Regions from separate parts of the Nonomuraea sp. B10E15 genome, predicted to be linked through region 2. Evidence: riboswitches for the same ligand, from Rfam matches in the RefSeq annotation. Region 2 holds a riboswitch; the other holds the start of a gene.
What was found. Region 2 has a riboswitch for glycine ahead of gcvT (glycine cleavage system aminomethyltransferase GcvT). Riboswitches for the same ligand answer to the same signal wherever they lie in the genome.

Region 1 (7,192 bases), on a different contig from region 2:
TCCGGCAGGGTCGCGGTGGACATCGGCGGCTTCGAGCTCTCGCCGGGCGTCTGGGTCGCCGACTCCGCCGCGGTCGACCCCGACGCCGTGCTCAAGGGCCCGCTGCTCATCGGCGACTACGCCAAGGTCGAGGCGGGGGCCGAGCTGCGCGAATACACCGTGCTCGGCAACAACGTCGTCGTCCGCGAGGGCGCCTTCCTGCACCGCGCGGTCGTCCACGACAACGTCTACCTCGGCCCCGGCGCCCACCTGCGGGGCTGCGTCATCGGCAAGAGCACCGACGTGATGTCCGGCGCCCGCATCGAGGAGAACTCCGTCATCGGCGACGAATGCGTCATCGAGGCGGAGGCGTACGTCTCCAGCGGCGTCCGGGTCTACCCGTTCAAGACGATCGAGGCCGGCGCGGTCGTCAACACCAGTGTCATCTGGGAGTCGCGCGGCCAGCGCAACCTCTTCGGCACGAGAGGCGTCAGCGGCCTGGTCAACGTCGAGATCACCGCCGAACTGTGCGTCCGCCTGGCCAGCGCGTACGCCACCACCCTCAGGAAGGGCGAGCACGTCGTCACCTCGCGCGACTGCTCCCTGGCCGCCAGGGCGCTCAAGCGGGCCGTCATCGGCGCGCTGACCGCCGGCGCGATCAACGTGCTCGATCTGGAGGCGGCCCCGCTGCCGGTGGCCCGCTTCCACACCGCCAGGGGCTCGGCGGCGGGCGGGATCGCGCTGCGCACCACGCCGGGCGACCCGCAGAGCGTGGACATCGTCATCATGGACGACCGCGGCGCCGACCTGCCCCCGGCCGCCCAGCGCAAGCTGGAGCGGGTCTTCTCCCGCCAGGAGTTCCGCCGCGCCTTCCCCGGGGAGATCGCGGAGCTCGCCTACCCGGCCAGGGCCGTCGAGGACTACACCCACGAACTGCTGCGTCACGCCGGCGTGACCGGCGTCAAGGACATGAAGGTCGTCGTCGACTGCGCGGGAGGCACCTCCTCGCTGGTGCTGCCCACGCTGCTCGGCCGGGTCGGCGTCGAGGTGCTCACCGTCAACGCCCGCCTCGACGACGTCTCGCCCACGGAGACGCTCGCCGGCCGGCGGCGCGACCTGCAACGCCTGTCGGAGCTGGTCAGCTCCTCGCGGGCGGCCTTCGGCGTCAGGTTCGACCCGGTCGGCGAGCGCATCGCCCTGGTCGACGAGATGGGCCAGCTCATCAGCGAGGAGCGCGCGCTGCTCGTCGTGCTCGACCTCGTGGCCGCCGAACGCAGGAGCGGCCGGGTGGCCCTGCCCGTCACCACGACCAGGGTCGCCGAGCAGGTGTGCCGCTTCCACGGCGTGCAGGTGCAGTGGACGTCCACCGCGCTCGACGCCCTCACCTCGGCCGCCGCCGGCCCCGACATGATCTTCGCGGCCGACGGGCGCGGCGGCTTCGTGGTGCCGGAGTTCAGCCCCGCGATCGACGGGCTGGCCGCGTTCCTGCGCCTGCTCGGCCTGGTCGCCCGCACCCGCCTGTCGCTCAGCCAGATCGACGCGAGGATCCCCGAGGTGAAGCTGCTCAGGCGGACCGTGCCCACGCCGTGGGCGGCCAAGGGAGCCGTGATGCGCTCCGTCATCGAGGCGGCCGAGGCCGAGCCGGAGGGCCGCCGCATCGACACCACCGACGGGGTGCGGGTGGCCCGCGACGACGGCAGCTGGGTGCTGGTGCTGCCGGCCGCGGCCGAGCCCGTCACCGACCTGTGGGCCGAGGCCTCCGACGTGGACGGCGCGCAGGCGCTGCTCGAACGCTGGGCCCGCGTCGTGGAACAGGCCGCCACGTGACCCCGGCCGGGCGGGCGCGAGAACGGCCGGGCCGCGATTGTGCGCGGACGGTCCCGCAAGATCGTAATGTAGAAACGCGCGGCGGCATGGACCGCAGGGCAGGGGCGGCGGTAACTTTGTCTGCGTCCTGACCACAGTCCAGCGCCCCGTCTTGACCTTTGCCGCTGATCAGCGTAAGTTGCGGCATTCGCAAACTTGAAAAAGCGAAGCGAGGCGCGCTCCAGAGCACCGTCGCCGCGTCTTCGCGGTAGGAGGCCGAGCCGATCGATGCCGAGCGTCTACTGCACGCAGTGCGGGCACGCCAACCCCGAGGATGCCCGTTTCTGTTCCCGCTGTGGGTCACCGCTGACCAGACTCGAGGTCTCCGGGGACACCACATCGACGATCTCGGTGGCGGGAATCGAGGCGTATGAGGCTGAGACAGGCGACATGCTCCTGGCCGAGCGGGCGCTGGTCGAGCAGCTGCCGCCCGGCGCGGCGCTGCTCACGGTGACCAGGGGGCCCAACCAGGGCAGCCGCTTCCGGCTCGACAAGGACCTGACCACGACCGGGCGCCATCCGGAGAGTGACATCTTCCTCGACGACATCACCGTCTCCCGCCGCCACGTCGAGTTCTACCGCCACCGCGGCGGCCAGTTCTCCGTGCGCGACGTGGGCAGCCTCAACGGCACCTACGTCAACAGGGAGCGGATCGAGGAGGTTCCCCTGCACTCCGGCGACGAGGTGCAGATCGGCAAGTTCCGCCTTGTCTTCCTGATGCGGGGCAGCTCCGGGGCATGAGGGGGCGAAGCGGGCGACCGGCGGACGCCGTCTCGTGCGTGACCATGCGGCAAGGGGAGGAGCGCGCATGACGTCGCAGGCGGCACGCTCGCACATGAGCATCGGGGAGGTGCTCGCGCTCCTGCAGGGCGAGTTCCCCGATGTCACCATCTCCAAGATCCGTTTCCTGGAGGGCGAAGGGTTGATCGAGCCCGAGCGCAGCCCGTCCGGCTACCGCAAGTTCACGCACCTGCACGTGGAGCAGCTGCGCTTCATCCTCACCGAGCAGCGCGACCACTACCTGCCGCTGCGGGTGATCAAGGACAAGATGGCGGAGGGCTTCGGCCGCCCGCGCGCCCTGCAGGACAACGGCAAGCAGGAGATCAGGCTCAGCCGGGCCGAGCTGATCGAGGCCGCGAGCATCGACGAGGAGACCCTCGCCGAGCTGGAGGACTACGGCCTGCTCGCCCCGGTGGCCCGTCGCTACGACGAGGAGGCGCTCGCGGTGGCCCGCACCGTCGGCGCCCTGGCCCGCTTCGGCCTGCGCGCCCGGCATCTGCGCGCGGTCAAGGCGGCGGCCGAGCGCGAGTGCGGCCTGGTCGAGCAGACCGTCGCACCGATACTCAAGCGGCGCGCCCCCGGTGCCATCGGCGAGGCCGACGAGGTGGCCAGGGAGCTTTCCGCACTCCTGCTCGACCTGCACGCATCCCTTGTGCGCACGGGTGTCCGGTCCGTGCTGGGGCGCTGAGACCGCGGCGAGCTGGGAGGCGGCGGCACATTCCAGGCCCGCCGGGTGTTACGTTGAAATGCAGAAGCCAGTCAGCAGAAGCAACGACCAAATAGCTGTGCCGGGTCACCGGTCAGGAATACGGAGCAGCCCGTGTTGCAGATGGAGGTTGTGGGCGTTCGGGTTGAAATGCCCACAAATCAGCCGATCGTCTTGCTGAAGGAGGCACACGGGGAGCGGTTCCTTCCTATATGGATTGGCATGACGGAAGCCACGGCCATCGCTCTGGCCCAGGCAGAGGAGCCTCCGCCGCGGCCGCTCACCCACGACCTCTTCCGTGACGTGCTGAGCGCGCTGGGCGTAGGCCTGCGGGCGGTCAACATCGTCGCCCTGCGTGACGGCATCTTCTTCGCCGACCTGGTGTTCTCCAACGGCGTGGAGGTGAGCGCGCGGCCGTCCGACTCGATCGCGCTCGCCCTGCGCACCGGGGCGCGCATCTTCGCCAGCGAAGAGGTCGTCCAGGAGGCCGGGGTGATCATCCCGGACGACCAGGAAGACGAGGTGGAGAAGTTCAGGGAGTTTCTTGACACGATCACTCCCGAGGACTTCGGCCGGGCGGGGTAGGTATTTCAGTGCATTTACGCTTCACGACGCGCCGAGCCGGATCGTTGACTGAGCATGGTCGCGGTCCTACGGTGCAAGTGAAACCCGTGGCCGCGCTTCACGTACCCCCAGATCAGGCCACGGGATGAGAGAAAGCCGGAGGTCCGCGTGGCGGTCAGCAGCGGCGAGGGAAAGACGGCCGGCCAGGAAGATCCGGTGCGGCGCGAAAGCGCGCGGCAGCGTGCCGGGGAGCAGGGTCTGCTCTTCGACGAACAGCCCGCGGCGCTGCCGGGCGACATCGGATACCGCGGGCCGACGGCATGCTCGGCGGCCGGCATCACCTATCGGCAGCTCGACTACTGGGCGCGCACGGGCCTCGTCGAGCCCACGATAAGAGCCGCGCAGGGCTCCGGCTCCCAGCGTCTCTACAGCTTCCGCGACATCCTGGTCCTCAAGGTCGTCAAGCGGCTCCTCGACACCGGGGTGTCGTTGCAGCAGATCCGCACGGCCGTGCAACATCTGCGTGACCGCGGGGTCGCCGACCTCGCGCAGATCACGCTCATGAGCGACGGCGTCAGCGTCTACGAGTGCACCTCGGCCGACGAGGTGATAGACCTGCTCCAGGGCGGGCAGGGCGTGTTCGGCATCGCGCTCGGCCGGGTCTGGCGCGAGGTCGAGGGCTCCCTCGCGGAGCTGCCGGGGGAACGCGCGGCGGTCGAGGACACCGTCCCGGCCGACCATCCCGCTGACGAACTCGCCCGGCGCCGCCGCGCCCGCCGCACGGGGTGAGCACGGCTCCTGGCAGCCGTACGAATCGGGCGTAGTAACCTGAGGGCAGAAAGGCCGACGACCCCGTGCGGGAGAGTCTCCGGGCCCCCTGGGCTCCGGGGCGCCGAAGGAGCAACCCTCCCCGGAATCTCTCAGGCATCCCGTACCGCTCGGGCGAGGCAACTCTGGAAAGCAGGCGCACCCGCCAGGCGCGCCTCACCGACGGTGCAAGCCCCACCGGGGTGAAGCTCTCAGGTCGCGGCCCCGCGCTTGTCCGGGGCCCGCGCTGACAGAGGGGGAGATCCGGCACACGCCCGCGCCCTGGCGCCGGTCTCCACAGCCTCGGGAGGCATCTCCATGACCGATCTGTCCGCCCCGCCGTTCTCGTCCCGGCACATCGGCCCCTCCGAGTCCGAACAGCAGCGCATGCTCGAGGCCGTGGGCTTCGAGTCCGTGGCGGATCTGGTGGCGGTCGCCGTCCCCGAGTCCATCAGGGCGAAGGACCGGCTCACGCTGCCCGCCCCCGCCGGCGAGGCCGAGGCCATCGCCGAGCTGCGCGCCCTGGCCGACCGTAACCAGGTGCTGACCTCGATGATCGGGCTGGGCTACCACGACACGGTCACGCCCGCCGTCATCCGCCGCAACCTGCTGGAGAACCCGGGCTGGTACACCGCCTACACCCCCTACCAGCCGGAGATCTCGCAGGGCCGCCTCGAGGCGCTGCTCAACTTCCAGACCGTCGTCTCCGACCTCACCGGCCTGCCCGTGTCCGGAGCCTCGCTCCTCGACGAGGCGACCGCCGCGGCCGAGGCCATGACGCTGGCCCGCAGGGCGGGCAAGTCCAAGAGCGCCGTGTTCGTGGTCGACGCCGACGCGCTGCCCCAGACCAAGGCCGTCCTCGCCACCAGGGCCGAGCCGCTCGGCATCACGCTCGTGGAGCACTCCCTCGACGGCGAGCTGCCCGAGTGCTTCGGCGTGCTCGTCCAGTACCCAGGAGCGTCCGGCCGGCTGCGTGACTTCCGCGCCGTGGCCGCCGCCGCGCACGAGGCGGGCGCCCTCGTCGTGGCCGCCGCCGACCTGCTGGCACTGACGCTCGTGGCCGCCCCCGGCGAGCTGGGCGCCGACATCGCCGTGGGCTCCTCGCAGCGGTTCGGGGTGCCCTTCGGGTTCGGCGGGCCGCACGCCGCCTACATGTCCGTACGCGAGGGCCTGCAGCGGCAGCTGCCCGGCCGCCTGGTCGGCGTCTCCGTCGACGCCGACGGCGACCCCGCCTACCGCCTGGCCCTGCAGACCCGCGAGCAGCACATCCGCCGCGAGAAGGCCACCAGCAACATCTGCACCGCGCAGGTCCTGCTCGCCGTCATCGCGAGCATGTACGCCGTCTACCACGGCCCGGAGGGCCTGCGCCGCATCGCCCACCGGGTGCACCGCCACGCCGCCGCCCTGGCGGAGGGGCTGCGCCGGGCGGGCGTGGAGGTCGTGCACGCCGAGTTCTTCGACACGGTGCTCGTGCGCGTGCCCGGGCGGGCGTCCGCCGTGGTCGCCGCCGCCGCCGAGCGGGGCGTCAACCTCTGGCAGGTGGACGCCGACCACGTCTCGATCGCCTGCGACGAGAAGACCGGAGCCGCCGACCTGGTCACGGTGCAGGCCGCGTTCGGGGTCACGACCCCCCGCACCGACGTCGAGGGCGCCGCCGACGCGCTGCCCGCCCCGCTGCTGCGCGAGTCCGCCTACCTGACCCACCCGGTCTTCCACGACCACCGCTCCGAGACCGCGATGCTGCGCTACCTGCGCCGGCTGCAGGACAAGGACATCGCGCTCGACCGGTCCATGATCCCGCTGGGCTCCTGCACGATGAAGCTCAACGCGACCACCGAGATGGAGCCGATCACCTGGCCGGAGTTCGCCGCCGTCCACCCCTACGCGCCCGCCGCCCAGGCCGAGGGCTACCTCGAGCTGATCGGCACGCTGGAGCACTGGCTGGCCGAGGTGACCGGCTACGACGCCGTCTCCATCCAGCCCAACGCCGGCTCCCAGGGCGAGTTCGCCGGGCTGCTGGCCATCCGCGCCTACCACCACGCGGGCGGTGACAGCGGGCGGGACGTCTGCCTCATCCCCTCCTCGGCCCACGGCACCAACGCCGCCAGCGCCGTCATGGCCGGCATGCGGGTCGTGGTCGTGGCCTGTGACTCCGAGGGTAACGTCGACCTGGCCGACCTCGACGCCAAGATCGCCAAGCACCGCGACGCGCTCGCCGCGATCATGGTGACCTACCCGTCGACGCACGGCGTCTACGAGGAGACCATCACCGAGATCTGCGCCAAGGTCCACCAGGCCGGCGGCCAGGTCTACGTCGACGGTGCCAACCTCAACGCGCTGGTCGGGCTGGCCAAGCCCGGCGAGTTCGGGGCCGACGTGTCCCACCTCAACCTGCACAAGACGTTCTGCATCCCGCACGGCGGCGGCGGCCCCGGCGTCGGCCCGGTCGCGGTCCGCGGCCACCTGGCGCCCTACCTGCCCGGTCACCCG
Region 2 (7,192 bases):
TCTGCACCAGCCCGCCGATCGGGTCGCAGGTCAGCCCCAGGTTGTGCTCGATGCCGATCTCGGCGGCGTTCTCGACCTGCTCCGGGGTGCCTCCGAGCACCTCCGTGAGGCCCGCGGAGGCCATGGAGCAGGCGGAGCCGACCTCGCCCTGGCAGCCCACCTCGGCGCCCGAGATCGAGGCGTTCTCCTTGAACAGCACGCCGATCGCGCCGGCCGTGAGCAGGAAGCGGATCACGCCGTCCTCGTCCGCGTGGGGGACGAAACGGGTGTAGTACGTCAGGACCGCCGGGATGATGCCGGCGGCCCCGTTGGTGGGGGCGGTGACGATGCGGCCGCCGGCCGCGTTCTCCTCGTTGACCGCCAGCGCGAACAACGTCACCCAGTCCATGGCCTGCAGCGGGTCCTTCTCGGCCGGCTCGGACTGCAGGCGGCGGTGCAACTGGTTGGCGCGGCGCTTGACCTTGAGCCCGCCGGGCAGGACGCCCTCCTTCGAGATGCCCCGGCGCACGCACTCCGACATGACCTGCCAGAGGCGCAGCAGGCCCGCGCGGACCTCCTCCTCGGTGCGCCCGAACGCCTTCTCGTTCTCCAGCATGAGCGCGGACATCGACAGGCCGGTGTTCGTGCAGTGTTTGAGCAGCTCTTCCCCGGTGGTGAAGGGGTAGGGCAGGACGGTGTCGTCCGGCTTGATGCGGTCGGCGCCGGTGGCCTTCTCGTCCACGACGAAGCCGCCGCCGACCGAGAAGTAGATCTTCTCCCTGAGCTGCTCGCCCGCCGCGTCGTAGGCGGTGAAGCGCATGCCGTTGGGGTGCTCGGGCAGCGAGATCTTGCGCTCGAAGACGAGGTCCCGGCCGACGACGAAGGGGATCTCGCGCGTGCCGTACAGCCGGACGCTGCCCGACTCGCGCATCTCGGCCAGACGCCCTTCGACGGTGTCGACGTCGACCAGTTCCGGCTTCTCGCCGGACAGGCCCAGCAGGACCGCCTTGTCGCTGCCGTGGCCCTTCCCGGTCAGGCCGAGCGAGCCGTACAGGATGGCCTCCACCCGGGCCACGCGCGGCAGCAGGCCGTCCTCATGCAGGCCGCGGGCGAACTTGTGGGCCGCGGCCATCGGGCCTCCCGTGTGGGAGCTCGACGGCCCGATGCCGATCTTGAACAGGTCGAAGACGCTGATCGCCATTGATGATGCGCCCTTCATGAGTGCCGGGGCCCGGACGCGGGCCCCGGCGTCAGCCGATGAGGCCTGGCAGGGTCAGGACTCGCCCGAGGTGAGCGCGGCGTACTCCTCGGCGGAGAGCAGGTCCTCCGGGTCGCCCTCCATGCGCACCCGGAACATCCAGCCCTCGCCGTACGGGTCGCTGTTGGCCAGGCTCGGATCGTCCACGATGGCCTGGTTGACCTCGACGATCTCGCCGCCGACGGGCGTGTAGATCTCGCTGACCGACTTGGTCGACTCGACCTCGCCGACGGAGTCGCCCGGCTCGGTGACCGAACCGACCTCGGGGAGCTGCACGAAGACGACGTCACCAAGGGCGTCGGCGGCGTAGGCCGTGATGCCGACGGTCACGGTGAGGCCGTCCTCGACCCCGGAAACCCACTCGTGTTCCTTGGTGTAGCTCAGGTCGTCAGGGATGTTGCTCACTTGTTCCTCCTGTAAAAGGGCAGCTCGGCCAGGTCCATGGGTTCATGGCTGCCCCGGATGTCCACAGCCAGGCCTGAGTCGGCGCCGGTGTCCACGTAGGCCAGCGCGATGGGCTTGCCCAGGGTCTGGGAGGGCGCACCGCTGGTGACCTCGCCGACGACGGCGCCGTCCTTGGTGACCGGGTAGCCGTGGCGCGGCACCCGGCGGCCCCGGGCGACCAGACCGACGAGACGGCGCCGCGGCGGGTCGTCCTTGACCGCCTCGAGCGCCGACCTGCCGACGAAGTCGCCCGGCTTGTCGAATTTCACCACCCTGCCCAGCCCCGCGTCGAACGGGGTCAGCTCGGCGCTCAGCTCGTTGCCGTACAGGGGCATGCCGGCCTCGAGCCTGAGCGTGTCGCGGCTGGACAGTCCGGCGGGCTTGAGCCCGTACGGCTCGCCCGCGGTCACGAGCGCGTTCCAGAGCGGCACCGCGTCCTGGCCGGCCACGAACAGCTCGAACCCGTCCTCGCCGGTGTAGCCGGTGCGCGCGATGAGCGCCTGCCGCCCGTCGACGAGCCCGGGCAGGCCCGCGTAGTACTTGAGCCCGGCCAGGTCGGCGTCGGTGAGCGTGGCGAGGATCTCCTGGGAGCGGGGTCCCTGGACGGCGATCAGGGCGTACTGCTGCGAACGGTCGTCGACCACGGCGTCGTACGCCTTGGAGCGGTTCTCCAGCTCGTCGGCGACCTTCTCGTAGTTCGAGGCGTTCGCGACGACCATGAACTCCTCGTCCCCGAGCCGGTAGACGATGAGGTCGTCCAGCACCCCGCCCCGCTCGTTGACGATCATGGTGTACCTGGCTCGTCCGGGCGTCACGGCCGACATGTTGCCGACCAGCGCGTAGTCCAGGGCGGCGGCGGCCTGCGGCCCGGTCACGAAGATCTCGCCCATGTGCGAGAGGTCGAACAGCCCGGCGGCCTCGCGGACGGCCCTGTGCTCCGCGGACTCGCTCCCGTACCGGAGTGGCATGAGCCAGCCCGCGAAGTCGGTCAGCGTCGCGCCGAGGCTTTCGTGCACGTCTCGTAGCGGAGTAGGTCGGGACATTTATCGCACCTCAGGACAGGATTGGATGCCAGCATCCTCCCCCTCTGTCATCGATGCCTGAGAGCTTCGCCCGAGTTTTGCCGGACTTTCACCTTCGGCGAGACCCTGCGGGCCTGCTTTCCAGAGGTCACCTTCCGAGGAGACATGCTCCCGGTCAGCCGTGCGGTCCTTTGCCTTGAGAGGTTCGCGGGGAGGGCTTGCTCCTTCAGGGACCCTGACCGGCTGTCAGGGTGCTCTCCCGCACGGTTTGCTGGTGTGTCCCGCCAGCCTAGTAGTGATTTGGGGGTCTTGTCGCGTTCGCCGGTCAGCAGGCGGCCACCAGGGCCTCGAAGAGGGCGTGGTCCTCGGCCGCCTCCGGGTGCCACTGCGCCGCCACGGTGAACGGCCCCGAGTCCAGCTCCACCCCTTCGACGGTGCCGTCGGCGGCGGTCGCGGTCACGGTGAGGCCGGGGGCGAGCCGGTCGACGGCCTGGTGGTGATAGTGCGGCACCGTCACGGGCGCCGTGCCCAGCGCCTTGGCCAGGCGGGTGCCGGGGACGGGGGTGATGGGCAGGTGACCGAACCGTCCGGGCGCGGGGGAGTGACCCGTGTGGCCGACCACGTCGGGCAGGTGCTGGTGGAGGCTGCCGCCGAGAGCGACGTTGAGCACCTGGAGGCCCCGGCAGATGCCGAGGAAGGGCAGCCCGGCGTCGAGGGCGGCGGCCAGCACGGCGAACTCGGCCTGGTCGCGGAATTCGCGGATGTAGCCGGTACGCTCCGCCGGCGTCTCGCCGTACCTCGCCGGATCGATGTCGCCGCCACCGGCCAGGACGAGCCCGTCCAGGCGGCTCACCACCTGCGCGGCGTCCCCCGCGGGCGGGAGCACGACCGGCTGGCCGCCGGCCCGGACGACCTGCTCGACGTACATGTACGGCAGGAGCGCGACCGGCATGTCCTGCCAGACCGTGAACGTCGCCGGCTCCACGTAACACGTGACCCCGATGACGGGACGTCGCACGATGACCCCCCTAGAGCGGCGTGACGTAGGCGCCGGAGATGCCGCCGTCCACCAGGAACTCGCTGCCCGTGATGAACGACGCGTCGTCGCTGGCCAGGAACGCGACCGCCGCCGCGATCTCCGACGCCTCGGCGAAGCGCCCGACCGGGACGTGCACCAGGCGCCGCTGCGCCCGCTCGGGGTCCTTCGCGAACAACTCCTGCAGCAGCGGCGTGTTCACCGGGCCCGGGCACAGCGCGTTCACCCGGATGCCCTCGCGCGCGAACTGCACGCCCAGCTCGCGCGACATCGCCAGCACCCCGCCCTTGGACGCCGTGTAGGAGATCTGCGAGGTCGCCGAGCCCATGACGGCCACGAACGACGCGGTGTTGATGATCGAGCCCCTGCCCTGCCGCCGCATGTACGGGATGGCGTGCTTGCAGCACAGGTAGACGCTGGTCAGGTTCACGTCCTGGACGCGGCGCCACGCGTCGATGCCGGTCTCCAGGATCGAGTCGTCGTCGGGCGGCGAGATGCCGGCGTTGTTGAAGGCGATGTCCACGCTGCCGTAGGTGTCGAACGCCGTACGGAACATCCGGGCGACGTCGTCCTCGTCGGCCACGTCGACGCGTACGAAGAGGCCGCCGACCTCGTTCGCGGCCTTGACGCCCGCCTCCTCGTCGAGGTCGGCGCAGACCACCTTGGCGCCCTCGTCGGCGAACCTGCGCGCGGTGGCCAGCCCGATGCCGCCGCCCGCGCCGGTGATCACAGCCACCCGATCCTGCAATCTCTTCACGTGCTGCCTCACTCCCAGGAGATGAAGACGTTCTTGGTCTCCGTGAACGCCGCCAGGGCGTCGGGGCCGAGTTCCCGGCCCAGCCCTGACTGCTTGAAGCCGCCGAACGGGGTCCAGTAGCGGACCGACGCGTTGGAGTTCACCGACAGGGCGCCCGCCTCGACCGCTCTGGACACGCGGAGCGCGCGCCCGACGTCGCGGGTCCAGATGGAGCCGCTCAGCCCGTACGGGGTGTCGTTGGCGATGCGTACGGCGTCCGCCTCGTCCTCGAAGGGCGCCACCGACACGACCGGCCCGAAGATCTCCTCGGTGAACGCACGGTCGGTGACGTCCGGGGTGAGCACGGTCGGCGGGAACCAGTAGCCCTTGCCCTCGGGGCACGACCCCTGGAGGTAGGGGGCGCCGTCCTGGACGAAGCCGCGCACGCGGTCGAGGTGCTCGGCGCTGATCAGCGGGCCCATCTCGGTGCTCTCGTCGCGGGGGTCGCCGACGACGACGCCGCGCACGGCCTCGGAGAGGCGCTCCATGAAGGCGTCGTACACGCTTGACTGGACGAGCAGCCGGGACCTGGCGCAGCAGTCCTGTCCCGCGTTGTCGAAGACCGCGTAGGGGGCGGCTTGTGCCGCTCTGTCGAGTTCGGCATCCGCGAAGATGATATTTGCGGACTTGCCGCCTAGCTCCAGCGTGACCCGCTTGACCTGGGCCGCCGCCTTGGCCGCGATCTCCTTGCCCACCTCGGTCGAGCCGGTGAACACGATCTTGGCCACGCCGGGGTGCTCCACCAGCCGGGCGCCCGCGACCTCCCCCGCCCCGGGCAGCACCTGGAGCACCCCCTCGGGCAGGCCCGCGGCCAGGGCCAGCTCCGCCAGCCTCAGCGCGGTCAGGGGAGTCCACTCGGCCGGCTTGACGATCACCGTGTTGCCGGCCGCCAGCGCCGGGGCCACCCCCCACGACATGATCAGCATCGGGAAGTTCCACGGCACGATGACGCCCACCACGCCCAGCGGCTCCTGGAAGGTGACGTCCACGCCGCCGGGCACCGGGATCTGCCTGCCGTGGTCGCGCTCGGGCGCCCCGGCGTAGAAGTGCAGCACGTCGCGTACGGCGCCGGCCTCCCAGCGGGAGTTGCCGATCGGGTGCCCGGCGTTGGCCATCTCCAGCCGCGCCAGCTCCTCGCCGTGCTCGCCCACCAGGTCGGCGAACCTCCTCAGCAGCCGTGCCCGATCGCCGGGCGCCACCTGCCGCCAGGCGGCGTACGCCTTCCCGGCGCGCTCCACCGCCCGGTCGACCTCGGCCGCGTCGGCCAGTTCGACGTCGGCGACGACGGCCTCCGTCGCCGGATTGACGATCTTCATCGGTCACCCGTCACATTCGCTCGAAACCACGGAACATCTCCCAGTCCGTCACCGCCGCGTCGAACGCCGCCAGCTCCACGCGCGCGTTGTTCGCGTAATGCTCGACGACCTCCTCGCCGAACGCCTCGCGGGCCAGCTTCGACCCCTCGAACAGGGGGAGCGCGTCCCGCAGCGTGTGCGGAACGGTCTCCGCGCCCGAGTCGTAGGCGTTGCCCTCGAACGCGTCCTCCAGCGGCAGCTCGTTGTCGATGCCGTGCAGCCCGGCCGCCACCATTCCCGCCACCGCGAGGTACGGGTTGACGTCACCGCCCGGCACGCGGTTCTCGATCCGCAGCGACGGCCCGTGCCCGACGAGCCTGAGCGCGCAGGTGCGGTTGTCGACGCCCCACTTGATCGCCGTGGGGGCGAAGCTGCCCGGCACGTAACGCTTGTAGGAGTTGATGTTGGGGGCGTACAGGAGGGTGAGCTCGCGCAGGCAGGCCTGCTGCCCGGCGATGAAGCGGGCGCCGAGCTGCGAGAGCCCGTACGGCCCCGGCCCGGCCATGACGGGGTCGCCGTCGAGGCTCCTGAGCGAGATGTGGATGTGACAGGAGTTGCCCTCGCGCTCGTTCGGCTTGGCCATGAAGGTGATCGACCTGCCCTCCTGGGCGGCGATCTCCTTGGCGCCGTTCTTGTAGATGGCGTGGTTGTCGCAGGTCTTCAGCGCCTCGGCGTAGCGGAAGGCGATCTCGTGCTGGCCCAGGTTGCACTCGCCCTTCGCGGACTCGACGTAGAGCCCGGCGCCCTCCATGTCGCGCCTGATCCGCCGGAGGAGGGGCTCGATGCGGGCGGTGCCCAGCAGCGAGTAGTCGACGTTGTAGAGGTTGGCGGGCGACATGTCGCGGTAGCCGCGCTGCCACGCCTGCTCGTAGGTGTCGTCGTAGACGCAGAACTCCAGCTCGGTGCCGACGTACGCGGCCAGCCCCCGCTCGGAGAGCCGGGCGAGCTGCCTGCGCAGGACCTGGCGGGGGGAGGGCGGCACGTCGCCGCCGTCCTCCCAGGTCAGGTCGGCCATCAGCAGGACGGTGCCCTCCTGCCACGGCACCCGGCGCAACGTCGTCAGGTCGGGTTTCATCACGAAGTCGCCGTAGCCGCGCTCCCAGGACGACATCGCGTAGCCGGCCACGGTGTTCATGTCCACGTCGACCGCGAGCAGGTAGTTGCACCCCTCGGAGCCGTGGTGCAGCACCTCGTCGAGGAAATAGCGTGCGGACAGCCTCTTGCCCTGCAACCTGCCCTGCATGTCGGCGATCGCGAGGAGCACGGTGTCGATCCGCCCGGACGCCACCTCGTCGCGCAGCT

Region 1: linked by a shared signal. The riboswitch ahead of gcvP (aminomethyl-transferring glycine dehydrogenase) and the one ahead of gcvT (glycine cleavage system aminomethyltransferase GcvT) in region 2 are both predicted to bind glycine.

The regions. Positions count from the first base shown of each region.
Region 1 covers NZ_JBDPMB010000005.1:311,981-319,172, forward strand. Annotated here, with positions in the region: gene ABGB14_RS19240 (mannose-1-phosphate guanyltransferase) at 1-1,806, shown strand, start outside; gene ABGB14_RS19245 (FHA domain-containing protein) at 2,074-2,586, shown strand; gene ABGB14_RS19250 (MerR family transcriptional regulator) at 2,654-3,313, shown strand; gene ABGB14_RS19255 (bifunctional nuclease family protein) at 3,446-3,916, shown strand; gene ABGB14_RS19260 (MerR family transcriptional regulator) at 4,064-4,684, shown strand; glycine riboswitch at 4,743-4,842, shown strand; gene gcvP (aminomethyl-transferring glycine dehydrogenase) at 5,021-7,192, shown strand, end outside.
Region 2 covers NZ_JBDPMB010000028.1:49,502-56,693, forward strand. Annotated here, with positions in the region: gene ABGB14_RS43975 (L-serine ammonia-lyase) at 1-1,180, opposite strand, end outside; gene gcvH (glycine cleavage system protein GcvH) at 1,253-1,642, opposite strand; gene gcvT (glycine cleavage system aminomethyltransferase GcvT) at 1,639-2,724, opposite strand; glycine riboswitch at 2,759-2,858, opposite strand; glycine riboswitch at 2,878-2,975, opposite strand; gene ABGB14_RS43990 (gamma-glutamyl-gamma-aminobutyrate hydrolase family protein) at 3,029-3,721, opposite strand; gene ABGB14_RS43995 (3-oxoacyl-ACP reductase) at 3,732-4,496, opposite strand; gene ABGB14_RS44000 (aldehyde dehydrogenase family protein) at 4,505-5,851, opposite strand; gene ABGB14_RS44005 (glutamine synthetase family protein) at 5,862-7,192, opposite strand, start outside.